2 linked regions of the Microbulbifer sp. GL-2 genome follow. The protein of the gene in region 2 interacts with the protein of the main gene of each other region in a pairwise test. Links are inferred from orthologs where the notes say so. Each region holds a gene or a part of one and is shown on either strand. Other genes may lie near its edges.

Region 1 (14,724 bases), 3.0 Mb from region 2 along the record:
CGCCTCTCTATCCGGGCAGGCCCACACAAGGGCGGCGCGATGTAACCCCTCTCGTTGCGGCAATGGCAACAGGGCCATGGGCCCAGAAGCGGTAAAGCGTTCAAAGGCAACGCCTCCATGGTCTCGCTGAAGACCAACAGTAGTGACCAACGCCCTTTGTTGGTACTTTATCGTGTCGATTTCTATCCCCAACTGCCGGCACAGAGGTGATCCGACCCCGTCAGCAACAACCAATAAACCCGTGGTCAGTTCATTTTGCTGGCCCTGCTCATCAGCACTCCAGCTCAAATGCGCCCCGGCAACACCCATTCGTACCCTGCTCACCCTGGCTGGGGCCAATACCCGCACCTGGGTATCTGCTACAGCACGATGCAGGATAGGCCCCAACGCAGCATTCTCAATCACAGCCCCCAACATCCCCTCGAAGCTCGCTTGCTCCTGCTCACGCGCTGATAGGGATGCACCAAAGGAGTGACCGCGGTCACTCACCTGGATACATTGGATGGGGGCACAATATTCACGCAAAGCGGACCACAGACCCAACTGCTGGAACAGCTGTAAACTGCCGGCGGCGATAGCTGTGGCACGAGTGTCAAAGCTCGGCAGCCGTAGACTGGCCGAGGCATCTGGCAGTCCTCTCTGCTCCAACAGTGCGACACTGAGATGCGGACAGAAGTGCGCCAGCATCAGCGCCAGGCTGGCACCAGCCATTCCCCCACCGACGATGGCCACATCGAATTGTTGCGCAGCTTCAGTCATAAAACTCCCCCACAGGCTCCCAGGTCATCAATCAGCAAGCTGGGAGGCCGTAAACCCTTATTGTTTCTAGCGAGTCAATAAATCCCGCCCATGGCGCATAGCATATTCGATATCCTCTACAGACTTTGGCGCCGCCGCAGACAGGATTTCCACTCCCTCACCGGTGAGGGCCACATCGTCTTCAATACGAATACCCATGCCACGGAACTCCCCTGCGATACGTTCATCGTCCGCGGGGATATAGATACCGGGTTCGACCGTCATCACCATGCCTGGCTCCAATTGCCGCCAGGCACCGTGTACCCGGTAATCACCGACATCGTGTACATCCATCCCCAGCCAGTGACCAACTCGATGCATATAAAAGCGCTGGTAGGCGCCCGATTCGATCAGGTCCTGCACATCCCCATTTAACAGCCCCAGGTCCACCAGGCCCTGAGCGATCACCTCTACGCTAGCCGTATGGGGGTCATCCCAATGGTTTCCCACACGCACCCGCTCGACAGCTGCCAGCTGCGCAGCCAGGACAATTTCATACAGCGCTTTTTGTGCGCCACTAAAGCGTCCGTTGACCGGATAAGTTCTAGTAATATCTGCCACGTAACCACGGTATTCACAGCCCGCATCCACAAGTACCAGGTCACCGTCATTCATCTGTGCCTTGTTGCTGCAGTAGTGCATAACCAGGGCGTTGCGGCCACTGCCAACGATGGTTGGGTAAGCGGTCTCACGCGCACCGGCATCGACAAAAGTGTGTAAAAGCGCCGCCTCTAACTGGTATTCGTAAAGCCCCGGCTGGCAGCGAGCCATGGCGCGACAATGTGCGGCGGCACTGATATCCGCAGCACGGGTCATCAGGCCCAGCTCATTTGAACTTTTAAACAGGCGCAGTTCGCGCAGCTGGTAATCCAGATCCACTACCTCTGGAGCACCATTACTGCCCGGTGCCTCAGAAATATTTTGCAGATAGCAGCGGATACGCCGGTCGAGGTGGGCATAGCGCCCCATAGGAAAATAAATGCGCTCGCGACCATCCAGTAGTCCCGGCAAAATATCGTCGAGATCGCCAATCGGAAAAGCATCGGACAAACCGAAACGTTGCACTGCCCGCTCGGGACCGAGACGCGGCCCATCCCACATTTCTTTTTCCGCATCGCATTCGCGACAAAACAGAAGGGTTTCCCCCTGGGCACGCCCCGGAACCAGTACCAAAAGGGCTTCAGGTTCATCGAAACCGGTCAGGTAGAGAAAATCACTGTCCTGGCGGAAAGGGAAAAAAGTATCGCGTGATCGGGGCTGCTCACCAGCGGATGAGACTATCGCCAAGCTCCCCGGCGCCAGTTCATCCATCAGGCGAGTGCGACGAAGACTATATTCCGTCTTGCTGATCGCTGCGCTTTTTTTGTTACTGGACATCAGTGTACAGTGGGGCCTTCAGTGGACTGCTTGCCGCGTACTTCGGTAAAAATATTGAGAGCTGCTACACGCACATATTCCTGCAGCTCCAATAGCTGTTGTTCATTCTCCTCACTCTCCTCTACGTGATCGGCATCCACCTGCGAAATTGCACCGATATCTTTCAATGCCTCTTCACTGGTGGGCAGCAGCTTCTCTTCTTTTGCTTTACCGATACCAAATCCGTGCAGGAAGCCCTCACACCAGTGCCCCAATGCCAGGGTGCGTGCAACAATATCGTCATCGTCGCAAAGAACCAGCTGGAAGGAAAAGTCGCTACCATTCAACTGCTTTTGACTCTCCTCAGCTAATTGCAGAAAGTCCTTATTTAAATCTGCCGGTACCACCTCCAGGTCGAGTAACTCTGCCAGTTCGCGCTGCCAGCGTTTTTTGTCTGGCTCAGCGCCCGCCGCCAGTACACCACACGTAAATCCATGCAGTTCACTGGGGTCCGCCTGGCCACCTGCCGAGAGAATGGCGTTGGCGAGAAGCTCGAATCGATTAGTTTCTGATGTCATGGTTACCGTGCAATTTTTCTTGATCGTGAGTTAATTATTGCGCTGCAACAGCAGCGACAGGCAAAAGAACTTGTGTTTTCGGGACAAATTTGTGATTGCCCGCGCAGGTGGAGCGATTGACCCACCTTTTCGCCGGCAATATAGTAGCGGAATCCCTCGCAGTCTGTCGTGTTGCGAACCCAGACGTCGACCCCAAACGCAGGAAATATGGATAAGCTGCAAGCGTTAGAAAGCACTGTGGATTCACTGATCGCCCGCTGCCAACAGCTGGCTGATGACAACCGTGAACTGCGTCGGCAGGAAGCCGACTGGCTGCGCGAACGCCAGCGCCTGATAAAAAATAATGAGGCCGCCCGCTCGCGGGTCGAAGCCATGATCAATCGTCTCAAGGGGCTAACGCAAGATTCCTGATGGCTGACTCTGCACTAACATCCGAAACCGTCACCGTATCCATTCTCGGTAAAGAGTACCGCGTAGCCTGCGCCGACAGCGAGCGTGCAGGCCTGCAAGCATCCGCACGCCTCCTGCATGAGCGCATGGCGCGAATCCGTTCAACCGGCACAGTGATCGGCATTGAGCGAATCGCAGTCATGGCTGCACTGAATATTGCCCATGAACTGATTCAGGCCAAAGCGGAGTTGAGCAGTGTCCCCCTCCAACAGGAAATGCTCGACCGCCTCAAGGACAAAGTACAAAACGCACTGGGCGAAATAGACCCAGAGACGGAGCCGCAGTCATCGCAAGAATGAAGGCACGTCCATTCCCTACAAATTTCCAGTTAACAGCCCCCCTCCGTCCAAGTTATAATTAACTCATACCCTGGGGTGTTGGCCAGCAGACTATGTCCTTGAGCCGATAATCTTACCCCGGTGGTTTCCAGCGGGTGCTGGTGTGCAAGTCCGCCATGCAGCGGAAAGCCTTATGTACTCCGGAGACCGCCACCTTGAACCTTACGGTTCGAGGCGCCGTCTACAGCCACATACTCGGGGTTCCCATTTCTTTCCAGCCTTCCCCTTATCCATGAGCGAAAATAAAACGCAACTGCGCCGACGTATGCGCGCAGGGCGACGGGAACTCAGCGCTTACCAGCAGCGCCTGCATGGTCGCGCAGCTATTACCCTGTTAAGCCGGGTTCCACAGATGAAACGCGCCCGCCATATTGGTATTTACTGGCCAATGGATGGGGAGTTGGATATTCGCCAGTTATTACAACGCTACCCAGGGAAAGATTTTTACCTGCCAGTACTACCTGTAGAGCCACACCCACATTTGGGCTTTAAACGCTGGGGCGGTGAGCCGCTGCCATTCCGCAACCGTTTCCATATTCCTGAACCGGTGCGCAGTCCCAGTCGTTCAGCGCACCTGCTTGATCTGGTGCTGGTCCCCCTGGTCTCCTTTACTCCCAGTGGCTCCCGTTTGGGTATGGGCGCAGGTTTTTATGACCGCACGTTTGAGCACAAACAATTATTGCCGGGTACCGGCCCACAGCTAATTGGCGCCGCCCACCAGTTGCAATGCGTGAGGCAATTACCCACTGACAACTGGGATATACCATTGGACATGGTAGTGACAGAAAAGCGTATCTATCGATGCAACTAGTACGAGAGAGAAAACAAAAAAGGCCGAACACTTAGTGTTCGGCCTTTTTTGCTGTTTCGTGGGCAGAGCGCCCCCCGGCATCAGCCTAACGGGTAACCACTCCCTGTTGCAGAGCGGCCGGTGGCTCGGATTCCGAGGCAAATACCTCAGTCAAACCACTGGTGCTCAGCAGAACGCCCGCGACAAAGACAACCACAGCGATTGTCAGCGCATCGGCTTTCATTGGGACCATCCTGTACAATCAATTTTTTTGTTATGTGCGTTTCGCTCCGCATATGACCGAAGCCATAGCAAAAGTTCAACGACCAAAGAAGATACTGAAGAATCGGCGGAATAGTAACCGGTTGTTGGATATTTTATGTGTTTTTTGTCGCATTTTCACACAAGGGGGTTCGACAAAGCCGAAATTGCAGTCTACGCACCCAACAACTTCTGAGACGCTTTACTCAACTAATGATTTTCCCGGGCTCAGCTGCCCAGGAAAAAGCGGTAAGCGGGATTTTCAGTTTCCTCCCAATAGGGAAACTGCAGCCGCTCGAGCAAACCCGAAAGTTTTGCCCGAGCCCCTGGCTCAACCTGTAGCCCAACCAGGACCCTTCCATAGGCAGCACCGTGGTTGCGATAGTGGAACAGGGTAATGTTCCAGCGCCCGGCCAGGTGTTCGAGAAATTTCCGCAAAGCGCCGGGACGTTCGGGAAATTCAAAACGGTATACAACTTCATCATTCAGCCCTGGGACTCGCCCCCCCACCAGATGGCGAATATGTAATTTGGCCATCTCATTCTCAGTGAGATCGGTTACCTGATAACCGCGATCTTCCAGTTTATTAACTAATTGGTGCCGATCATCATCGGCAGTCACCTGCAAGCCGACAAAAATATGTGCTTCCTCATTACCGGCATATCGGTAATTGAACTCGGTGATGGCGCGGTCTCCCAAATCACGACAAAAGCGCAGATAGCTACCGGGGCTCTCGGGTATACGCACAGCGAGCACCGCCTCGCGCTTTTCGCCGATTTCAGTCCGCTCGCTGATATAGCGCAGACGATCAAAATTGATATTGGCTCCGCTACAAACAGTGGCGAGGGCTGAATTACGGCAATCACTCTGTTCAGCAAATTTTTTCAGCCCTGCCAGCCCCACAGCTCCGGCGGGTTCGGCAATGGATCGAGTATCTTCAAAAATGTCCTTGATTGCCGCGCAGATCTCATCGGTGCTCACAGTGATCACACCATCTACCGTTTCACTTAAAACCCGGAATGTTTCCTCACCAATTTGCGCCACAGCAACACCATCGGCAAACAGACCCACCTGAGGCAGGCGCACTCGATCTCCACTCTCCAGGGCGGCTTTCAAGCAGGCTGCATCTTCAGGTTCAACCGCATAGACTTTGGTTTCCGGTCGTACATATTTGATATAGGTGGCCATGCCTGCGGCCAGCCCACCCCCGCCAACAGGAATAAATACTGCCTCCAAATTACCTGAGTGCTGGCGCAACATTTCCATGGCCACTGTACCCTGGCCGGCAATCACATCGGGATCGTCATAGGGGTGCACAAAAACCAGATCGCGTTCATCAACCAACTTCCTGGCGCGCGCGGCGGCCTCATCGAAAGTGTCCCCGTGCAATATCACTTCCGCTCCACGCATACGCACCGCATTGACCTTGATCTGGGGTGTGGTCTTCGGCATCACTATCGTTGCGCGCACCCCCAACTGGGCTGCTCCCAGGGCCAATCCCTGTGCATGGTTCCCCGCCGAGGCAGCGATTACACCACGAGCACGTTGTTCAGCGGGCAGCTTTAGCAGTTTGTTGTAGGCACCACGTATCTTGAAAGAAAATACAGGTTGAAGGTCTTCCCGCTTGAGCAATATACGATTACCCAGCCGGTGGGAAAGCTGGCGCATCGGCTCTAATGGCGTTTCGATGGCGACATCGTAAATGCGCGCGTCTAAAATGCGCTTGATATAAGATTTGGGCATGGCGTGTTTCGGTTGCCGTTGCGGTAAATTTCTGTGCGCGACTCAGGGAAGCCTAGTAGCAGAAGCATTGGCAAAATACCCCCAACGCACGCAACACCGGCAGGCCAGTCTAATCCTTGCCCGACACAATTACCATCAAATAGGCTGTTTTGCGCTTTTTTTTATCGAAAGGTGAAAATAAAGTAGAAATAATTGCACAGGAAACTATCCAGAGTATGACCCAGGATGAACTGAAGCAGGCCACTGCTCGCGCCGCTATCGACTATATTTCCCCGCGCCTGGAGGCCGACTCCATCATCGGTGTAGGTACAGGTTCCACGGCCAATTTTTTTATCGACTATCTGGCCGAGATCAAGGGTAGGTTCGACGGTACGGTTGCCAGCTCCGAGGCCTCGGCACAAAGGCTCAAGTCCCACGGTATTCCGGTCTATGAGCTAAATAACGCCGATAGCATCCAGTTTTATGTAGATGGCGCCGATGAAGCCAACCCGGCACTGGAATTAATCAAAGGCGGCGGTGCAGCACTGACACGGGAGAAAATTGTCGCGGCCTGCTCTGACGAGTTCATCTGCATCGCCGATGAGAGCAAGTCGGTTAAGATATTGGGCGAATTCCCCCTACCGGTAGAGGTGATTCCCATGGCGCGCTCTCTGGTTGCTCGCGAGCTGGTCAAACTCGGGGGAGACCCTGTCTACCGGCAGGGCGTTATTACCGATAATGGCAATGCAATCCTCGATGTATACAATCTGAAAATCGAACAACCTATTGCGCTGGAAGAAGCGATCAACAATATCACCGGCGTGGTTACCAATGGCATCTTCGCCAAGCGGCCAGCGGATCTGTTATTACTCGGTACCAGCTCCGGGGTTAAAACCATCACCGCCTAACTATGCAGTCATACTATGCGACAAAATAATAAAAAGGGGATTCTGGTGGCGCTGATTAGCGCCGCGATCCTGGGCTCGGGCTGTTCTACCACCCCCCCCAGTAATCCCGACAATATCTGCTCCATTTTCCGCGAGAAAAAAGGCTGGTATGGCGAGGCCAAGGCCGCTGAAAAAGAGTGGGGTTCACCTGTAGCAGTGATGATGGCCATCCTTCATCAGGAGTCCCGTTTTGTGCATGACGCGCGCCCACCGCGCAGCAAAATACTGGGCTTTATTCCCGGACCGCGCCCCTCAGATGCCTTTGGTTATGCCCAGGCGCTGGGGAGCACCTGGCGCGGTTATCAACGCTCTACTTTTAGCTACGGTGCGGATCGGGATGATTTTGGCGACGCAATCGACTTTGTCGGTTGGTACAACAACACCAGTGCACGTCGATGCCAAATCCAGTCCAGGGATAGTTATCACCTGTATCTGGCCTACCATGAGGGCCATGGCGGCTTTAACCGGCGCACCTTTAGAAACAAGGCCTGGCTTAAAAAAGTCTCACACAAAGTATCCGCGCGTGCGAAACACTACCAGCAACAGCTCAACAGCTGCGAACAGTCCCTGAAGAAGCGCAAGAAATTTCTCGGCCTTTTTTAGGCCCTGCGCATCGATATCAAAAATTCGCGCGAGTGGCGGGGAAAGGCGCCACGTCCGCGCCGAAACTGGCTACCCTGAAACTAATGTCCCAAAGCTGAATGCTCTGGTGCCTGTAAGCTCCCACTAGGTTCCATTGCATAACGCTTTTGCCCTAACGTGACGCTGGGTGCTCCCTCAGAGAAGCAAAAGCGTCCACAGACTTTCTGGAGTGCCCGATGAAGCCCTTTACCAAATTCCTCACCCTGTTCACCCTGCTGCTCACTATGCCCTTCGCCACCGCGCAACCCGCATCGCCCCAAGCCAATGCCCCCAAGGCCAGTGCTCCTAAAGCGTCCTTTAGTGAGCCCCAGCTCAAGCAGTTTGCCGATGCCTACCGCTCTATTGTGATGCTGAGCCGGGAATATGCCCCAAAGCTCAAGGCCGCCGCTGATATTAAGGAGGCTGAGGCCCTAAACAAAGAGGCCCAAGGCAAGATGATTGCGGCAATAGAGAAAACGGGATTATCCAAAACCAAGTACCAGGAAATAGCCACCAGCATCAAGTCCAACCCGGCACTTCTGGAGAAGGTCAACAAAATACTCCAGCAGACACACACCAAGCCGCAGTAAAGGCGACTGAGCGGTACACCCAATCGGTGCGCCGCTCTAATCCAGGGTAATTTCCAGTACCTGACAAATAGCTGGTAAATTACTTCTTACCCAGGTGCGGTCGAAAGAACCCCAATCGCGCAACAGGTAATAACCATCGTTGTGGCGTACTCCTTCCTGAACAAATTCCACCAGAGTGCCATGCCCAGGCAACCCCTTGGCAATAATGTCCTGTACTGTGCGCCGCGGCCAGCCAGTCGCCTCTTCCAACGCAGGATTATTTGGACGGGGAGTCTGTTCAATTAAATAGGCGATCAACATGCGCCGACAGATTGTCGGGTTCAGCTGGCTTTCAACGGATGCGGACGGCATTTGGCCACTCCTTCATTGGCATGTCACTTTATTGTTAATCCCTATGACTCTCAGGTCTAGTAGTTAGGCCGCCTCTTTTACTCACCTCTGGAGCTGCTTGCTAAAGTAGTTCTCCGTGCGGCTCGTCGAGCAAATGTTACTCCAGCGGCGTGAAAAAATGTGGATAAATGCAAAATAACCAATAAAAACATATACTTATATACAAAACCCATTTGAAAAAGATAAGCTTTTCACTCTCTGCGGGCTGTATTATTGATCGATACAGGCCTCCCAGCTTGCCCCTTTGTTACTCCCACTCCCTATAAACCTGACATTCCCGTGCGCTTTGCGCATAATCCATGCTGCACTTGAGAATGACACGCAGCTTACAAAATAATGTTGAGGGCTGAGAGAGTGGAAAGCGAGACCCCTAAACTCCGCGAGGACCCAGGTATACCCGCTACGGTAGTGCGCGCCCAACTGGTTGGCGCTCATACAGCGGGGCTGGATTGCCTGCAAATACTGCGCGACAGCGATATAGAGCCCGCCCTGCTTGAGGACCCCGACAGCCGGATCGGCCGCGATCAGATGGCTAACCTGCTGCGCCGGGAATGGGACCTGCTAAACGATGAATCTGGTGGTTTCCTGGCGCGCCCCTGGCTGCCCGGCACTTTCGCCATGATGGGCCATGCCTGTATCAGCTGTCCCAATTTGCGCCGTGCACTGCTACGCTCAGGGCGTTTTATCAGCATGGTCAGCGACGATCTACATATCAAACTGGTGGAAGATGGCGAAGAAGCCCGCTTGATAATCCATCACAGCAATGACAAGAAACTACCCAACCAGATTTTTGTGGAATCAATAGCCGTCATCTGGCTGCGTTTTTTCAGTTGGTTGATCGATCGCACCATACTGCTGGAGCGTGTGCTGCTGGCCTTCCCGCAGCCGGATTACAATGAAGATTACAACGAAATGTTCCCGTGTCGGCACTACTTCAACCAAGCGGAAACCTGCCTGGTATTCAGCACCCGCTATTTGCAAATGCCGCTCGTACGCGATGAACAGCAACTGGCAGAGTTCCTGTCCCGCGCACCCGAGTGCCTGCTCACCCAATACAAGTCCGATCACAGTTTCACCGGTCGAATAAGGCGCATGCTGCAACAGCAAAACAGTATCGAAAACCTGTCTCTCGACGATGTCGCCGCACGCCTGTACACGTCTCCGCAGACATTGCGCCGCAGGCTCAAGGAGGAGGGCAATAGCTGGCAGGACATCAAGGACTCTGTGCGCCGCGATATGGCCGTATTCCAGCTTAAGCAGCAGGAGACGGCAGTGGCAGAGATTGCTGAGAGACTTGGCTTTTCTGAGCCCAGCGCCTTTAACCGCGCCTTTAAGAAGTGGACGGGGCTCGCTCCCGGCGCCTATCGGGAAAAATTCCGTAATGATTGAAGCAATTTACCTAGGTTGAAGGCAATTTCCCTCACAGAGAATTTAGGCAATTAAATTGATAAAAAGCCCCGCTAATTTTGCGGGGCTTTTTATTGCCTCTTTATTCACATGGCTTCTGCTAGCAATTTTCTATCATTGAAAATTCACTACTCTCACACTGATACGCTCATTGTCCATTTGCCTCTGCTCTTTCTTCTCGGCTTCACCCTCAGGAACTTCCTTGGCCGACCCCATACCGGTAGCAGTGATCCGGTTGGCCGCAATTCCCTTCTGCAAAAGAATTTCCCGCACTGCATCTGCACGCTCCTGGGAAACTTCCTGCTCCTCAATTTCATTGCCCTCCCCTTTTACATGTCCCTCAATGGCAATACTCAGGTTGGGGTGTTCCTGCATGATCTTCGCTAGTGCCACAATATCAGGGGCAGAGGGATTGAGGATCTTGGCACTACTCCCTTCAAAATTGATCCTAAGGGGAAATTCCCGATCCGGTTGGCGAGCAAAACTCTTGAGGTAATCGCGCAAATTACTGGCGAAATCATCTGGCCCCAGTTTCGCTTGGGCATTGCCATCTGTCAGGTCCCCAACTGGTTCAGAGGGAGACTCCATAAAAGCCTGCTCCTGAGTGGTCAAAGAGGGGCGGTTTTCAGGCGCCTCCTCCCTTCCTTTGTCCATACACATATTCAGTGCATAAAGCGCTACCAACACCAGTAGCAGCGGAAAAAACCAGCTACTGAAACTGACTGGCTTGCGCTTCTCACCATTTCCATGCAGGGCTTCAGGGCGCGGCTCCTGTGGTTTGGCATGACCATGGGTAACCAGCGATGCACCCAGCTGATCAAAGCCGGGTACATTGAGAGCTTTAAGCAGGTCATCGGGAATTTTATCCTGTAGAAATTCACGCTGACCGATCAGGAGTGATGCCAGGTCGGAGACATCCATCTTTTGCGCTTTTACCTGGCCACTTAACAGGGAGGTAATAATCGGCAGAGCCAACTTGAGCAAACGGCTGCCATCGCCGCCTGATAATGCTGTAGAGGCAAGTTTTATCACCTCTTCAACACGGGTGCCAAAAACCTTTTGCAGCATGCCCGCGCCAGATTGCAAAATACTGTCGAGCTTGTCTTTATCTGAGAAGCTTTCTGTTACCGTTGAGAGGTCCAATGCCTCATTATCGGTAACCATATTGAATAAATACCCCATGCCAGTTTTACTGCTGGCTTTATTCAGCATCCCGGCCAGGGAATAAGCGAGGCCGGTATCCAGTGCCTTCTGGCCCTGCTCTGCGGGAATATCGAGCACCGAGGCCAGTGCGCCAATGCCCGAGGTACCCAGCTGGCTCGCCGCCAGTGCCAGTAGATTTTCCGACATAGCCAAACCTCACTGTCAGTAATCTCACGGTCGACCGCTAGCCTTCTTCAGTCCCAGCAAATGAAAAACACTACACAGTTCAACTGCTTATTCAGTATTTGCTGAGTCTGTGACAAACCTGCGTCGCCGGGAATTTTCTAACCACACTGAAAACTTACCCGCCAATATCTATTGGCAAGCAATAAAAAATAATGCGCCTTATTTGAGTGTATGGCAGCCCGCTCACCGGGTTAGTTTGATTTGGAATAATCGATTAAAAATATCTTCCCACACCTAATTATCACAGCAGACATCCACGTCACCGCCCCTGGCGTCTTTCATCATTGCGCCTGCGTCGCACACCACTATGGTTATACCCGCAACCAAAAATAAAGAGGCCAAGACCGTGCCCACAGAAGCCTATATCTACGATTCAATCCGCACTCCTCGCGGGAAAGGAAAATCCAGCGGAGCCCTGCACGAAGTCAAACCCATCACCCTGCTCTCAGGCTTGCTGCGGGAATTGCAGGGCCGCAATCAGCTGGACACCTCAAAAGTCGATGACATTGTCATGGGCTGTGTCACCGCAATTGGCGATCAGGGTGCGGATATCGCCAAGGTGGCCGCCCTGGCTGCGAACTGGAACCAGGATATCGGCGGCGTCACCTTGAACCGCTTCTGCGCCTCCGGGGCCGAATCTGTCAACCTGGCTGCAGCCAAGGTGCGATCGGGCTGGGAGCATCTGGTAGTCGCCGGTGGCGTGGAATCCATGTCGCGGGTGCCTATGGGCAGTGACGGTGGCGCCTGGGCCATGGACCCTCAAACCGCCATCGACACAGGCTTTGCACCCCAAGGTATCGGTGCGGACCTGATCGCCACCCTCGGCAGCTTTTCCCGGGAAGACGTCGATAAGTTTGCCCTCGAGTCCCAGCGCAAGGCTGCCGCGGCCTGGAAACGGCAAGCTTTTGCCAAGTCGATTATTCCGGTACGAGATCAAAACGGCCTGTTGATCCTGGATTATGACCAGCTTGTACGCCCGGATACCTCCCTGGAGGGACTGGCTAACCTGAATCCTTCCTTTGCCGGTATGGGAGACCTGTGTTTCGACAGCATCGCCATCTCCCGCTATCCACAGGTGGAAGCCATTGAGCATGTGCATACCGCCGGCAACTCCTCAGGGATCGTTGATGGTGCCGCAGCAATCCTTATAGGCAGTGAACAGGCCGGGCGGGACCTGGGCCTCAGCCCTCGCGCGCGTATTGTTTCCGCCGCGGTGGTTGGCAGCGAGCCTACCATCATGCTGACCGGGCCAGCACCTGCCACCCACAAGGCGCTCAAAGCCGCCGGCTTAACCGCACAGGATATCGATCTGTATGAAGTAAATGAGGCCTTCGCCGCAGTGGTATTGCGCTTCCAACACGAGCTGGATATCGACCCGCAGAAACTCAACGTCAATGGCGGCTCCATCGCCATGGGCCACCCATTGGGTGCCACCGGTGCGATGTTGATCGGCACTGTACTGGATGAGCTGGAACAGCGGCAACAGCGCTACGGCCTTGTCACCCTATGTGTGGGTGGCGGCATGGGCGTGGCAACCATAATTGAGCGGGTGTAAGGGGAGAAAAAATATGAAATCCATTCGCCTCGAGAAGGACAGCGACAACATCGTCCACCTGATCATGGATAACCCCAATGCCTCGGCAAATGTAATGGACAGGGATTTCACCGATTCCCTACAGGCCGTGGTGGAACAACTACAGCAGCAGGATTACGCTGGCATTATTGTACGCTCGGCCAAAAAAACATTTTTTGCCGGCGGCGATCTCAAATCACTTTACGCAGCCGAAAAAGATCAAGCTGAAGCATTTTTTGCCGCCTGTGAATCCCTGAAAGCCAAACTCCGCTGGCTGGAGACCCAGGGTAAACCAGTAGTGGCAGCGATCAACGGCACCGCACTGGGTGGTGGCTGGGAAATTGCCCTTAGCTGTCATCAGCGTATCGCCTTGGATGACAAGACACTTAAAATCGGCCTGCCCGAAGTCACACTGGGACTACTGCCCGGCGGAGGTGGTTGTGTTCGTATGCCTCGCCTGCTGGGTATCCAGAACGCCTTGCCTTTCCTGCTTGAAGGCAAGCAGGTAGGTGTAAAACAGGCTCTGGAGGCGGGCCTGATTCACCAAACCGCCAATGATACAGACGACCTGCTCAAGAAAGCACGAGATTTTATCCGGGACAACAACAGTACCCAGGTTTTACAACCCTGGGACCAACCCAATTACCGCATGCCTGGTGGGGATGCCAAAAATCCCAAAAACGCCCAACTACTGATGATCGCCCCGGCCATGCTGGAGAAGAAAACCCATGGATGCCTGCCCGCCCCTGAAGCGATACTGGCAACCGTAGTGGAAGGTGCACAGGTAGATTTCGAAACGGCCACACGTATCGAGTCCCGTCACTTTGTCGAGCTGACCTGTGGCCAGGTGGCGAAGAATATGATCGGCACCTTCTGGTTTGCCCTCAATGATCTCAAAGCCGGTGCCTCTCTGCCCCAGGCGGCACGCAATCAGGAAACCCAACCGATACGCAGGATCGGTATCTTGGGCGCGGGTATGATGGGCTCGGCGATCGCCTATGCCTGTGCCAGTAAAGGTGTCGAGGTTGTCTTAAAAGATGTCTCTATGGAGGCGGCACTGAACGGTAAAGGTTATGCGGAAAAGTCCCTGCACAAACGCCTGCAGCGGGGTCGCACCGATGAAGGGCGTATGCAGGCAATCCTGTCCCGAATCCAACCTACTGATAATGCGGCTGAATTAGCTGGCTGTGAGCTGGTAATTGAAGCTGTATTTGAGGATCGGGAGTTAAAAGCCAGAGTCACCAGTGAGGCCGAGAGACAGTTGAGCGACAACGCTATCTTTGCCTCCAATACCTCCACCCTGCCAATCACCGGCCTGGCTAACGCCTCATCGCGGCCAAAAAACTTTATTGGAATGCACTTTTTCTCCCCCGCCGACAAAATGCCACTAGTGGAAATCATTTGCGGAGAGGAAACCAGTGAGGAAACCCTGGCCCAGGCATTCGCTTTTGTTTTGCAAATTGGCAAGACACCGATCGTCGTCAATGACAGCCGTGGATTCTTTACTTCACGGG
Region 2 (14,583 bases):
ACACTAATTTTTGGGGTGTTGTTAATTCCATGCATGTATTTGTTCCTCAGCTTATTTCGCAGGAACATGCCTCCTTAGTAATTAATACAGGGTCTAAGCAGGGTATAACAACACCTCCAGGTAATCCAGCCTACAATGCGAGTAAAGCCGCTGTAAAAGTAGTAACCGAAGCTCTTGAATATCAGCTCAGAGAGCTATCCTATGAAGGTGGGCTACGCAGCAAAAGCAATAGGATTTCATCACACCTGCTAATACCAGGGTTTACTTATACGGGAATGAGTAACAGTCCTCAAAAACCCAAGTCGGCCTGGACGCCAGATCAAGTTATTGATTTTATGTTAGAGCGGATTGAACTTGGCGATTTTTATATTCTTTGTCCTGATAATGATGTAACCCGTGAGATGGATAATAAGCGCATAGCTTGGGCGGCTGGTGATATCATTGAGGATCGACCACCTTTGTCCCGTTGGCATCCAGATTATGCCGATGTCTTTAGACAATATATGGAAACCTGATCGCCTGGTATTAGAAAATTGATAGATTTTTGCTTTCTAAGCCGGTGAGCCGGGAAAGTGAAAACAGGTGAATACGGATGAAAGCCTTTGTATGCCGCCAGGCGGGCCCGGTGATTTTTCCAATATCCCTATTGATACTGTCAAATATTGATTGAATGCTGCTCTTAGAGAACTCAAATCCAATGTAGTTATAGACTAAAAAGAAAGAGAGCCTGGCAGCTCACTTTAGTGAGCTGCCAGGGAAGAAGTTTCGGTGATTGCTCGGTGATTGTTAGCAGGCTACTTTTAATGATATCCCAGTGCAGGCCTCTATTGCTGACCATATGACCCCAATGATCGCGTTCCATACCTTCTCAATAGTAACTGCCAGCAGACCTCGCAAGGTCTTGGCAAAGTTCAGGGCCATATCCTCAAGGGAGTCCAGGAAATAATCCCTTAAGTCTTCGTCTATCTCTTTTGTCGCGATAGCTTTGGCGATCAGTTTTGCCTGAAGGGCTAAGGCTGAAAGCTGACGTTCTGAGAAACCGCGAATCTCAGTGACATCGTGGCTGATAATTGAAGAGGCTGCATCTTTGATACTGGAAATCAGCTGGTTTACGTCTAGTGACATGTCGAAGTCCTTAGCGGTTTAAAAAAGATTCGTAGGTCAGTGCCTGGTCCATGGAAATCACAATCTCATTCTTGAAGAGAGCCACAGCGGTAACACGCAGCCCCTTATCTTCGTCTTCTTCACGCATCTGGTTTAGACTGCTGGAAATTCTCTCCAGAGAGGCAACGCTGGGAGGCTCAGCTTCGAAGGCAATATTGGTTCCCTTGGAATTGAGGTAGTTATTGATCTCCTCCAAGGTGCCTTTGTTGGGAATTGGGCGGGTATTTGACTGCATGACCAACGCATCAATTTTCCCAATCAGGGAATGATAGCTTTGACTTCTCTCTTTGTAGGAATTTTTGCTGGTGCCATGGGAAACTGAGGAAAAGAACTGCATCAGTTCAGCGTTAACTTCTGTTAGGTCTGAATAGAGCTCGGCATCATATCTGGGGGCCAGCTGGGTACAGCTACTGATTAGAATCGCCAGAAAAACGCACAGGGTCGAAATAACCCTCATTGGCTGGTTGGGCGACATCTCTATTCTCCTTGCTATTGGCGTGTTGTTGATATTTTAAATGCTCTGGTAATTATCTCCAGAGCAATTAATTTACGTTAGTAATGGACTAAACTGGTTTCAGGGTGACTTCGTCGCTGGGAATGGTTGTGTTATTTTGCCGCTCAAAGTGCGAAAGTAAAAGCCTCACTGCCTCTTGATTGTCGAAGTAGCGGGAGTGGACCCTGGCTGCCAGCTTGTCTGGAAAAGTACCGTAGGAGCCAATAATCCGCTCATAACAATGATGGGCTTCAGGAACCGCAGAGCCGCTGGCAAACCAATCTGAGTGAGATTTAATATCGATCCATTCGATCAGGTCCTGTCGCTGTGACAACGCCAATACCTCATTTTGTAACCACGGCGCCTGCTTGCCCAATACTTCGATTAGGGAGCCCATGGTCAGTATACGCACAGGAATTCCGATGGGCGGAAGGTCGGCAAACAAGTCTACGGTGACCACGCTGCCAAAGCTATGCCCGACAATAGTTACCGACTGGTATTCCTCCTGCGCCAAGTTGTTTTCCAGTTGCTCGCGTACGCGGCGGATAATTTCATAGCGGACTGCAGGCTTACCCCTAGATGCAGGCTCATTGGTGAGATAACGCTTACAGAAATCCGAAATGTCCACCAGTAGCGAGACTGGCATCAAGGCCACCACAGCAGTGGCCACCGCCCAAATCCGCCAGCCGCCAATATACTCCACTGAGTGTTTCAATTTTTCTACCAGGGGGTACAGGGGGTTATCAGCAGCAGGTTCAATCGCTTCCACAAATAAAATAATTGTACCAAGGTACCAAACAATAAAGGCAAGGGCGGACAAGGTAAGACCAAATGTCAGATACTTACGTTGGAGAACTCCCGTCCAGATATGCAGGTTTGCCAGCCAAAACCAGATAAGGGAGAAGCCCCTTGCGAGTCTTGTTTTCAGTGTTTGCTGGGTAATACTGGGAACCAGGTCGTTCCAGTAGGCCTCTGTCAGGTCCAGCTCCAGGGAATGTCTACTGGACGAAACCCGTAAGCGATTTACTCCGGGAGGTACAGACGGGTCTGCGATGGGGGTGAGGGGCATACGCTCACTTGCCGCGATAAGACCTTCGGTAAACTCAGAGAGTTGCGCGGTGCTGGTTACTCTTGTAAGCCCGGGGATCAGCAAAATCAGGCTTCTATTCATGATATTTCCAAATGATCGGCATCAGTAGCACAGGTGTTTCTTGTTGGTTGGAGTCCACTAGCCCTAATGGCCAGATTGGCTTTTATTGATCAGTACTAATTGGTAAAAAGTCAGCAGTACTACATCCCAGTGATGAAAACTTGCTCTATAACCGGATTAACCAGTTAAGTTGAATGAGGCTATGGGAGCCTGTTGCTGATCAAGCGAGTATTGCCGTTTTATATTTGATAGTGAAGGAGAAGTAAACAGCTGGTTATTGGTAAAGCATCGACTATCCATGCAAGTTATGAATTGTAGGTAGCCCTACAGAAGCTTAGGCTGAAATCAGGCAAAGCTCTGAAAGTCAGCTTGAGATGATTGACGATGCTTCGTTCCAGGTTGATTATTCAACAACTTCAGTTTTCAATTCCACAAGAACAAATTCGTTGCCGTATAAATCTTCAAAGTGGGCAAACTCTGCATTGGTTTCAGATCTGTGAGGTTTAGTGAACTCTACGTCATTATTGATCAGGCGTTGGTATTCATCTTCAAAATTATCTGTGTATATCACTGCGCAAGGCTGTCCGGCCGTCTGCCTCCCGATATTTTGCTTTTGGGTCTCAGAGGACGCTTGCAGTAGCCAAATACCCATATCTTTTTGCTTGGGGAGACGAACATGGACAAATCGAAGTGGTGGAGCTTCGGAGTCTATAAATACCTCAAACCCTAATTTATCCCGGTAAAACTGAATAGCTTCATCATAATCCCTTACCAGGATTACCAGTCTCCCAATAGAGTTCATAATTTATCTCCACCGTAATTTGTATAGTTTGTTATTTATATTCTGTCGATGGCGCATATTTTTCCGCCTGTGGAGAATTTTACTGAAGCCCAGGAAGAAGTGAATGTGGTTTGTCGGAAGGTGCGACAGAAATACAGCTTTGGACAGGGTTTTTTTTGAATTAAGACCACACTTCGTGAGCTGGGCATATATTGAGATTCGCTAAAAGACTATTTTTGCCCAGCCTAACCGTATATTCGATTTATTTCCAATAATTCAGCCTTCCAAGAGGAATGGATTCTGGCTGGCCCATAACAGGCGGAGAAAATTTATGGGATTACGTAATATTTGTAAAGCTAGAGTTCTGCTCTGCAGGCTGGTTTCAACTGCCCTAGTTATCCCTTTTACAATTACTACCCCAGCTGAAGCTTGTACACGAATACTATATGAAACTGGTAGTGGAGAGTACATCACTGGAAGAAGCATGGACTGGAGTGATGTTAAGGCGGCTATGGACTTCTGGGCTTTTCCCAAAGGAATGCAACGCAATGGTGGCGTTGGTAAGGGCTCTATATCCTGGAGATCCAAGTATGGCTCTGTCGTAATTAGTATCTATAAATCGGCAACCTCAGATGGCATTAATGAAGCTGGATTGGTAGGAAACCTGTTATATCTGGCTGAGGCTGATTATGGAAACCAGGATGCTCGAGATAAGCCAGGGATCTCAGTTGGGGCATGGCTACAGTACTTTCTGGACAATTATCGCACAGTTGATGAGGCCGTAAGTGCGATGAAGCAGGAGCCCTTTACAGTGGTTGGTACAGATTTACCAAATGGACGGCCTGCATCGGCACATATCGCCATTTCAGACCCATCAGGTGATTCAGCAATATTTGAATATATAAAGGGTAAGTTGCAGGTACACCATGGCAGGCAATATACAGTAATGACCAACTCCCCAGTTTATGGACAGCAACTGGCTATAAATACGTACTGGAACCTTATTGGAGGACAGAATTTTCTGCCCGGTACTATAAGTGCCGCTGATCGCTTTGCCCGAGCCAGCTATGCTCTTAAGTCTTCCCCAAAATACAATGAGCGGCGTGATGCACTAGCTTCTGTATTTTCTCAAATCCGTGCAGTCAGCGTCCCATTGGGGATGAGTGACCCAGAGAAGCCCAATATTGCCTCTACGCTTTGGCGTTCCGTGATAGACCAGACCTCAAAGCGTTATTATTTTGATTCAGTTATAAACCCTTCAGTCATCTGGGTAGATCTGGACAAGTTAAATCTCAGCGCTGGTGCTAAGGTTATGAGTATGAGGTTAGATACTCCTGAAAACCGTGGAGGGGAGGCGGATTCACTGTTTAAGCCGGCGAGCCCTTTTAAGTTCCTGGCACCGGAGTGAGTTAATTATTCGTCAACCATTGATGTGGCACAATTAACACTTGATTATAAAAAATAGAATTATTTCAGTAGAGGGTGTCGCATTTAAATTTCGATATGTATATTTATTAAAGCTCAATTGTCAGATTTGGGGTTCTTGGTTTCACGTTTTAATGTTGAGAAGTTAATTGTGAAAGTATGTTATTGTTGGTTGGAAAATTTAATTTTTATGGGAGTAATTGTGAGTAATGATTTTTATCAGGCACCAAGAGGTGATTTGATGGCGAGTAAAACTGGAGCAAAAAGCGTATCGGAATACTTGACCCAGTCGTGTATAGAGGTGGAGGGAGCTGCAGCTTTATCCCGGATAAAAATTATTTGGGGGCTTCGACTTTCTGGTAACTTCGTATTTCTTGCCGCCCTAGTATACTTTATTGCTTTGTTATTTTCCCTGGAGCTGGATGGAGGGCTAATAGTGCTCGGGGTCTTTATCGGGATGTGGGTATTGGAAAGTTATGTGATTATTGCATTTTTTTCAATAGCGAACCTGGTGTGTAGCTCCTCTGCATATATTTTCAAGCCTTTATTTGTTGAATATTCCATTTGGAACCATTCTCTCTGTAGTTCATTTCGTGAATATAAATAAAGTGCAGTTTGAAAAAGATTAGCAGGTATAAGGTTGAGGTCTTAATTTTATTGTTGTCGACGGGTGATGGAATTCGAAGTGCGACTTGAGGGAGGGAAGAATGTCCGAAGAGCTAACTGTTCGTTTAATGAAAAGAGAGGAAGTTACTCTTTTGGTGGATTGGGCAGCTGAAGAGGGGTGGAACCCTGGGTTAAATGATGCGGAGATTTTTTGGAATACTGACCCTGAAGCGTTTATTGCGGCGGATGTTGGCACAGAGCTAATTGGAGGTGGGGCAATTACTTCCTATGGTGGGGAGTACGGCTTTATGGGTTTTTTTATCATACGTCCTGAATTCCGTAAGCGCGGTTACGGAAACAGCCTGTGGCAGATGCGGCGGGACAAAATGATAGCACGACTCTCTCCTGGGACAGTTGTTGGTTTGGATGGTGTTTTTGAAATGCGGGACTTCTATGCTAGAGGAGGGTTTGTTTTCTCACATCGTAACCTACGTTTTGTTTATAGCTCATCGAGCAGGAAGGTCAGTTTTCATAAAAATATTATTCCTGCCGATCAAATATCTTTTGATCAGTTGGCTCAATATGATAGAACCTGCTTTCCAGCATCCAGAGATAATTTTTTACAGGAGTGGATGTCTCAGCATTACTCCAGGGCCGTTGGTTATGTTGATGATGGGCATCTGGAAGGATATGGAGTAATGCGCCAATGTAGAAAAGGATTCAAGATTGGGCCTTTGTTTGCAAATAATCAACAAACTGCTGAAGTTATTTACAGCTACCTGGTGAATTCTGTAGCAGGCACCGAGGTGTTTTTGGATGTTCCGGAAAATAACCCTGCAGCAATGTCTTTAGTCCGTCAATTTGGTATGAAGGAAATCTTTGGTTGTGCCAGGATGTACCTAGGGTCTACACCGAAAATCATGCATGATCGTGTGTACGGCGTAACAACTTTTGAGCTGGGCTGATGCTAAAGAGAGATCTAACTGGTTATGAGGGGAAACCTCCCCACCCACATTGGCCTGGTGGAGCCCGGGTTGCTGTGCAATTTGTCCTGAATATAGAAGAGGGAGCTGAATCCAGTATTGTTAATGGTGATACTCAGTCCGAATCCTATTTACACGAGTTGGTTGGCAGGCTGCCGCGGGTAGGGAAGAGAGATTTTAGTGTTGAGAGTATGTATGAGTATGGCTCTCGCGCAGGAGTTTGGCGGTTGCTTGACCTTTTTGGGGAGAGAAAGCTAAGCCTGACAGCATTTGCATCGGGATTATCTCTTGAGTTGAATCCTAAAATTGGAAGCGCATTGGTTGCTGCTGGACATGAAGTCGCTGGGCATAGTTACCGTTGGCTGGACTATCAAAATGTCTCAATTGAGGATGAGCGGAGAGATATAAAACGTACTATTAAAATTATCAAACGAATAACTGGATCCCCTCCCTCCGGCTGGTATACAGGTCGAGCTAGCTTGCATACGCGAAAGCTGCTAGATGTTGAGGATGATATTCTGTATATCTCTGATTCATACAGTGATGACCTGCCTTATTGGCAATCAGGTATGTCCAAAAAATTGATAGTGCCTTATACCTTAGTGAATAACGATATGAAATATCTAATGCCTAATGGTTTTCCCTCAGGAGAGGATTTTTTCCTGTTGTTAAAGGATGCCTTTGAGTTCCTTTGGAAGGAAGGCAAAAAGCATCCAAAAATGATGAGTGTTGGCTTACATAGCCGAATTAGTGGGCATCCAGCAAGGGCGATGGCTGTTGCTCGGTTTCTGGATCATATTATGGGGTTTAATTCCGTTTGGATTTGCCGTCGAGAGGAAATTGCTAAACACTGGATGCTTGTGCACCCTGAGGGAGTTAAATCAATAAGGTAACCAGAAATGGAGGTATATCATTTTCGCTGAATGTATAGTTTTAAGTTTGTTTTGGCTATCAAGGGTGTTTTTCAGTTACTTCTCTAGCTACTCCCTATAATTTTTGTATGAACTCTCGATGTTTATGTTATCAATTTGGTTGCAGTAGCTGGCAGCTTTTGTTTATTCGGCTAACCAGCTAGGTGGTATGCGGATCTAAATATTGATAATGAATCTTCTAGTATTGGTGGTTTTTGAGCGAAATATCTCCGTTTTTATATTGCCCATAAATAGTAAAGGGAAGGGCGACTGTATCTGTTGCTGTAGACATAACGCCATCCACCAGATAAATTCCAAGAAGTAAATCGGCGTTTATTGATTCGCTAGCTGAATGCATTTTACAGAAATTATAAGAGAGGCCGCTATATACTCTGGGGATGGATTCGCAGTAAGATTTTTCCTTCTTCAGGCTGGCTGCAATTTCTCGGTCCGTACTGGATAATGTGGTGAAGGTGCCGCAGGCGGTCAGGGGAAGAATGCTTAATATCAAAAATAGTTTTTTCATCTATTATGTTTTCTTTATGGTCTTAAAACTGATTGCCGAGGTGTGATTCAAGCTCTATCTCACCTCTGAGTGAGCTATCCGGGTTTGTCTTGATATAGGCCCTCCTTGAGATTATTTCAATCAGATGCCAGGCCTTTGCATAACTGTTGGATTGGCAAGTAAAAATTCTAAAATACTACTTTTATGTGTCCTTTGTGCTTAACGGATTTAATTGACTGGCCGTTATTAAGTGGATTTGAGCCGAACTTTTTAGTTTATATTCCCGCTTAACTCTTATTTTTTTAATCTCAAGCTGTGGCAGTGTTCGTCATTAAGGCTTCTTTCCCCAGTCTGCGGTTATTCCATATTCTTTCCAATATTGCCGCCTCAACCAATACCAAGGTAAAGCGAACTGGAGCCACTGGGTGCTGAATATTTAAAAAGCTCTATAAACTTCCTTGTTAAGTTCTCTGACAGAATCCCAGTGATGATTCATGTTGGTCGAAAGAATGCTAACTAAAATCTGGCTTCTTATGCTCTCATCCATGTCTTACTTAACGCAGTTGTGTTGACCAGCTTACTCGAAAAAAAGTTCCAAGGAAGCCTTTTATAGAAGGATAAGTTTTCAGGTGGGGTGTTGATGCTTTAATTGAAGATCGAATATTTTCTATTAATGGTATTTCATGATGGGTTCATGATTTTTATGGGTACTGGAGTACGGTTTAGGTGGGTTTGTGTGTAGAGAGTCCGCCTCAGGTCGACCCTGAAAGGCGGAACTAAATATTTTTCTACAGGAAGTGGCTGCTAAGAGATAAGCAGAAGATCCAGTTAGCTTCGTGTCGGAACCGCCTGCACAACCTTAATAAAGTAATCCCAGAAATTGGCAACACTTTGGATGTGAACTCTCTCTTCCGGTGAGTGAGCGCGACGGATGGTGGGTCCAAAAGAGACCATGTCCCAGTTGGGATAAGGCTTTGCCAGGAGTCCACACTCAAGGCCTGCGTGGATGACTTTCACTTCTGCAACTTTTCCAGTCATTTCCTTATAGACGTCTTTCATCTTTGCCAATAAGGGGGAGCTGGGGTTTGGTGTCCAGCCGGGGTAGGCGTTATCCAATCGGGTTTTGGCTCCGGCCAGCTCAAAAGTGGCAGCTACATCCAAACCGTGATGGTCGCGAGCGCTGTCGGATAGACTACGTACCAGACATTGAACTTGAACAAAGCTCTGGCCGTCCTTCTTGCCAGTGGTAACCCGGGCCAGGTTATTGGAAGTTTCGGCGATACCTTCCAATGCTGTGCTCATGCGTTCCACGCCATTAGGGCAGCAGCGTATAGCGCGAATGAATTTTAATTGGGTCTCGGCGTCCATGGTAACCAGAGGAGCTTCGGTATTTTCCAGGGAAATTTCCAAGGCCGCTTCACTATCCAGTTCTTGGGCAATAGTTGAGCTTTCGCGATTAACAATTTGCTTCAGTGTTTCCTGGGCCTCAGCCGGTACAGTGATAGTGCTGAAGGACTCACGAGGAATTGCATTGCGCAGGCTGCCGCCATCAAGCGTGGCGATTCGCAAATCAGGAATATCGCGTAAGGCCGTATCGATAATGCGGTTGGCGATTTTATTGGCATTGCCACGACCCTTGTCAATATCCAGGCCGGAGTGTCCGCCGCGCAGGCCGCGTACAGAGAGCTTATAGGCTTTAACCCCTTCAGCTACGGGTGCTTCGGAATAATTGAGGGTGGCGTTGACATCAACGCCACCGGCGCAGCCAATGTAAAGCTCACCCTCGTCCTCGGTGTCGAGGTTAAGTAATAAATCTGACTCGAAATAGCCCGGTTGCAGGTTTTTGGCTCCAGTCATACCGGCTTCTTCATCAATAGTGAGTAATGCTTCCAAGGCCGGGTGGGGGATGTCGGTGGACTCCATCAGGGCCAGAATCGCGGCTACCCCAATACCGTTGTCGGCGCCGAGTGTGGTGCCTTTGGCGGTAACCCATTCACCGTCTATGTAAGGTTTGATGGAGTCTGTGAGAAAATCGTGTTCGGTATCGGCATTCTTTTGCGGCACCATGTCCACGTGGCTTTGCAGGGCCAGAGTCTTGCGATCCTCCATTCCGGAAGTAGCTGGCTTTTTGATAATGATATTGCCAACTTCATCCAGTTGGACTTTTAATCCGCGGCCTTTAGCAAATTCAACAATATGCTCCACTACACGCTCTTCGTGCTTGGAGGGGCGGGGGATTTCACAGAGCTTGGCGAAATGTTTCCAGAGTGGGGTGGGGTTCAGCTCGGCAATAGTACTCATTGGAGGCCTCGAAATCTTTTGTATGGATTAACCCGTCGCAGTGGGTGCCATAGTGAGAAATCGTAGTACCGGTGTTGCGACGGAAAAGGGCCCGGCTGGAGCCGTGCCCTTTAAGGGAATAGCGCTTTAATTATTTTCCGTAGCGCTGCTGTCTAGGGAGCTTTCTTTTACAAGCTCAAATGCGATACGTCGTTTATCGACATCCGCAGAGACCACTTTAACGGTGACGCTTTGCTCGAGCTGAAAGCTCTGCTCGTCATGGGTCAGGATCAGATGCTTGCCGTCAAAAGTTGGCAGGTTTTTCTTGTTGCCATTCAATCGCACAAATCCGTCGATGCCAAACTGGTCCAGACGTACGCCGAGCCCGGCACCGTTCACCAGGGCGATCTTTCCGGTAAACGCCTGACCAACTTTATCCTGCATAAATTGCGTATAGAGCCATTGCTCCAGGGCGCGGTTTGCCTGACGGCCGCGTACCAGGCTGTCCTGCAAAGCTTCAATCTGTTCATCACTAAGATTTTTTGCAGATGTCTCTTGCTTGGCTGCACGCAGGACACGGTGATTGTGCAGGTCATTGTATTTGCGGATTGGAGAAGTGACGGTGGCGTAAGCGCCCAAGCCCAAGCCCAGATGCGTGCCGGCTTTGTTGTCGAACTGACCGGGTCGCAGCATGCGCTTCAATACGGCGAGCAGGTTGCGCATCTTGTCGTCTTCGTGGGTTTCCAGGTGTTTGACCAGTGCCAGGTAGTTTTCCAGTTGGCTGAGATCTTTCTCAGCGTGCTCGGGCAGCATTTCCTTTAGCAGGCTGCGGACTTCACCCATGCGCTCTTCACGGAAGCCCAGATGTACTGAGAAGCAGCCCTGTTGCAGTTCTGCCAACTTCGCACCGATGCTGATGTTGGTTGCCAGCATGGCTTCTTCAACCATACGCTGGGCAATATTGCGATCCTGTTTCTCGATGCGCTCAATCTTGCGCTGCTCGTTGAGGTGGATCTCGTAGTCGGGACGATCCTCCATTGCCAGGGAGTGGCCTGCGCGATATTTGGCGCGGGCTTTATATAGGGCAGCAAGGTTGCGAAGGCTCTCTTTTTGCTCCTCCGGCACAGCGGTTTCATCACCCACGACAAATTGGCTAACCTGGTTGTAGCTCAGTTTGTGCTGGGAACGAATAGCGGCAAATTCGTATTGGCTGGAAGCAATCTCGCCATCATTCTCGATATCTATATGTACCACTAGTACCGGGCGCAGTTCGCTGGGTATCAGGGAGAAGAGGTCTTCACACAGATTGCGCGGCAGCATCGGCAGGGTTTCGCCGGGGAGATACTGGCTGTGGGCGCGCTTGAAGGCCTCTTGATCCAAGTGGCTGCCCTCTTCGATAACGCTGGAAGGATCGGCAATGGCAATATGTAAAGTCCAGCCGCCTTCATGCGCTGTAACCGCGAGAGCATCGTCCATATCACGGGTGCTTTCCGCATCAATAGTTACGAAGCCCAGCTCGGACAAATCCTTGCGTTCGGCAGTGATGGATGTGATTTGATCAGCAATACTGCCCGCCTGTTTCTCTGCCGCCTGGCCAAACTGCTCCGGCAGTTTGTATTGGGCCACAACATAGGCATGTTCGATCCCGGGCATCTCCGGCTTACCGATAACGGTTTCTACTTTGGCCTGGGCACGTCCATCCTTAAAGGGGTGGCGATTGACTTTACAGGCAATAAATTCGCCAGGTTGTGCTTTGCCGCGTGCTTTGGGGGGCAGAAAGATCCAGCGGGTCAGGCCGTTCTGGGTGGGCTGGATAAAGTGGCCCTGGCCCCGCTGTACATATTGACCTACCAGGTAGTCCAATTGGCTATTGATAAGGGTATCCAGCTCGGCTGTGAGCTTGCCTTTGTTCTCTTCCGAAATGCAGACGCGAACCTGGTCACCAGGGAAAACACGTTCCATCTCATTGGGGGGTAAGAAAGCCTCCCGTCCATCTTCCAGCTCCACAAAGCCAAATTTGCCGTTGCTGCCGCGTACCCGGCCCTCGGCAAACTCCTTACTGGAGCGAATATCTGTTTTCAGTTGTGAAAGTTGTTTCAGAGCGTCGGCATTCAGCATCGAGTTTATCTCTCGGGTCGATTTGGGCGCGGATTCTACCAGACCATGCTGACACGGTGTAACGGGGTCAGGTAATGGAAAAAAGTAACTTAATGCCAGCGGGGCGGTAGGAGTTGGGATGAAGGAGAGGCCAGGATTGCTGACTACCTGGACCACTATATTCCCGAGGGATCATTTGTCCTAAAAAAGTATGCTTTGTGTGACAATTTAGCTATTGCTTTGTGGTTATGTGCAAAATATGCAAACTTTATCTGCCGAAGGTGGATATAATCTTACCCCTGAATAAAAACAGATAAGGGCTGTGGTTGTTCCCCAGCTGTAGAACCGGCTTTCCGGAGAGGAACAGTTAATGAGTATTTTTTCCCATTCCGCCTACGATAAACACGAACAAGTGGCGTTTTACCAGGATGCTAAGAGCGGGCTCAAGGCCATTATCGCGGTGCACAATACGAATTTAGGTCCCTCACTGGGTGGCTGCCGCATGTGGCCATATGCCGATGATGGTGAGGCATTGAATGATGTATTGCGGCTTTCCCGTGGAATGACTTATAAGTCTGCAATGGCAGGCCTCAAACTTGGTGGCGGGAAATCTGTAATTATCGGTGACCCGCGCAAGGAAAAGACCCCCGAATTGCTGCGTGCTATGGGAGAGTTTATCAATACCCTTGGTGGTCGCTATATCACCGCAGAGGACTCTGGCACCAGTGTTGCCGACATGAGTGTTATTGGTGAGACAACCGAATACGTATCCGGTCTGTTTGCGGGCTCTGAATACGGAGGTGATCCGTCTCCCTCAACTGCCTATGGTGTGTTTGTGGGCCTCAAGGCTGCAGTGGAGCACCGTTGGGGTAAAACCGACCTGACCGGCCTGAAAGTATCCATCCAGGGTGTTGGCAATGTGGGCTTCCGGCTGGGTAAATTGTTGAAAGATGCTGGTGCAGAGTTATTTGTAACCGATATTTTTCAGGACAATATCGATCGCGCGGTAACTGAACTGGGCGCCATTGCTGTCACCGCTGATGAAATCTTTGATCTCGACGTAGACCTCTTTGCCCCCTGTGCCATGGGTGCGATTCTCAACGATGACACCATCTCCCGCCTGAAAGTGGGCGCTGTGGCAGGTGCGGCCAACAACCAGTTGGCAGAAGAGCGACACGCTGCGGCACTGCGTGAGAAAGGTATCCTTTACGCCCCTGACTATGTAATCAATGCCGGTGGCATTATCGATGTGTACTACCAGCAAAAGGGTGATTATGACGCTGGTGAGGTCCGTGCGCATATCGAGGCGATTGGCGACACAATGAAAGAGGTGTTTGTGCGCGCAGATGAAACAGGTGAGACCACGGCGCATGTGGCTGACCGTATAGCCGAGGAACGCTTTGGCCATCATTCTGTGACTGGTGATACTGAGAACAAGTCCGGCACAGTAGCCGCATAACCGCTATTCGGCGCTGGAGATGTGCCGGTGACCTGATCGCCACAGGCGATTGGTATCATCGCTTCTCTCTGTGATGTATTTTTTTGGGCACTTTAGTGCCCATTTTTTTGTCTGAAAGTTGTCTTGTCGATCTGGCAACCGGGTAAGATGTCGGATCAACTGTTTGAATGTGCTTGGGGATTTAGCTAAAAGCAGGAGAGAATCCTGGCCTAAACTTGCCATCCTGAAGCTGCGGTTATTAAGAGGGAGTGACAATATGGACTGGCGTCCAGTGCTCATCAGTGTCGTTATCGCCACTGCAGGTTTTACCGGTTGCGGAAAGTCTGTCGACAATACACCCCATGCGCTATCTGTGGATACTGAAGCTGCGGCCAGTAGCAAGGCGGCTGCTTCGGATAAAGAGGCCTATGTTCCGCCACCGGAACTGGATATTCCCTATCACAAAGAAGTGCTGCCCAATGGGTTGACTGTGATCGTCCATGAGGACCGCAAAGCCCCGGTCGTCTCCACCAACATCTGGTACAAGGTGGGCTCCAAAGATGAGCCGAAGGGCAAAACTGGCTTCGCGCACCTGTTTGAACACTTGATGTTTAACGGTAGTGAAAACTATCCCGGTGAGTACTTTGAGCCCTTCCAGCGCTCAGGGGCCACAGATATGAATGGCACCACCAATAACGATCGCACCAATTACTTTGCCACAGTGCCAAAAGGAGCCCTGGATATGGCCCT

Evidence for each region.
Region 1: the proteins of GL2_RS21245 (region 2) and pepP interact in binary tests that used the Escherichia coli proteins (3 or more experiments, as listed by UniProt). The link is inferred for Microbulbifer sp. GL-2 from one-to-one orthologs.

Annotation. Positions count from the first base shown.
Region 1 is NZ_AP019807.1:1,936,216-1,950,939, reverse strand. What follows is about bases 1-2,981. They hold pepP (Xaa-Pro aminopeptidase), read right to left. Parts: upstream 2,176-2,981; coding sequence 826-2,175; downstream 1-825. Other genes in these bases: GL2_RS08565 (TIGR02449 family protein), read left to right, coding at 2,940-2,981; GL2_RS08570 (UPF0149 family protein), read right to left, coding at 2,175-2,732; GL2_RS08580 (FAD-dependent monooxygenase), read right to left, coding at 1-759. Outside these bases: more of GL2_RS08565, read left to right, coding at 2,982-3,143; GL2_RS08560 (cell division protein ZapA), read left to right, coding at 3,143-3,481; GL2_RS08550 (5-formyltetrahydrofolate cyclo-ligase), read left to right, coding at 3,753-4,331; GL2_RS21460 (hypothetical protein), read right to left, coding at 4,417-4,554; ilvA (threonine ammonia-lyase, biosynthetic), read right to left, coding at 4,800-6,314; ribose-5-phosphate isomerase RpiA, read left to right, coding at 6,530-7,201; GL2_RS08535 (hypothetical protein), read left to right, coding at 7,217-7,843; GL2_RS08530 (DUF4168 domain-containing protein), read left to right, coding at 8,059-8,451; GL2_RS08525 (helix-turn-helix domain-containing protein), read right to left, coding at 8,488-8,802; GL2_RS08520 (AraC family transcriptional regulator), read left to right, coding at 9,196-10,230; GL2_RS08515 (OmpA family protein), read right to left, coding at 10,363-11,598; GL2_RS08510 (acetyl-CoA C-acetyltransferase), read left to right, coding at 11,984-13,192; GL2_RS08505 (3-hydroxyacyl-CoA dehydrogenase NAD-binding domain-containing protein), read left to right, coding at 13,206-14,724.
Region 2 is NZ_AP019807.1:4,915,601-4,930,183, reverse strand. What follows is about bases 8,084-10,923. They hold GL2_RS21245 (aminoacyl-histidine dipeptidase), read right to left. Parts: upstream 10,320-10,923; coding sequence 8,847-10,319; downstream 8,084-8,846. Other genes in these bases: GL2_RS21240 (VacB/RNase II family 3'-5' exoribonuclease), read right to left, coding at 10,446-10,923. Also shown: GL2_RS21295 (SDR family oxidoreductase), read left to right, coding at 1-515; GL2_RS21290 (hypothetical protein), read right to left, coding at 787-1,125; GL2_RS21285 (hypothetical protein), read right to left, coding at 1,136-1,639; GL2_RS21280 (lipase family protein), read right to left, coding at 1,728-2,828; GL2_RS21275 (VOC family protein), read right to left, coding at 3,211-3,609; GL2_RS21270 (linear amide C-N hydrolase), read left to right, coding at 4,073-4,996; GL2_RS21265 (hypothetical protein), read left to right, coding at 5,216-5,620; GL2_RS21260 (GNAT family N-acetyltransferase), read left to right, coding at 5,721-6,584; GL2_RS21255 (polysaccharide deacetylase family protein), read left to right, coding at 6,659-7,495; GL2_RS21250 (YceK/YidQ family lipoprotein), read right to left, coding at 7,713-8,039; more of GL2_RS21240, read right to left, coding at 10,924-12,416; GL2_RS21235 (Glu/Leu/Phe/Val dehydrogenase dimerization domain-containing protein), read left to right, coding at 12,766-13,854; GL2_RS21230 (pitrilysin family protein), read left to right, coding at 14,111-14,583. UniProt on the Escherichia coli protein: Dipeptidase with broad substrate specificity. Requires dipeptide substrates with an unblocked N-terminus and the amino group in the alpha or beta position.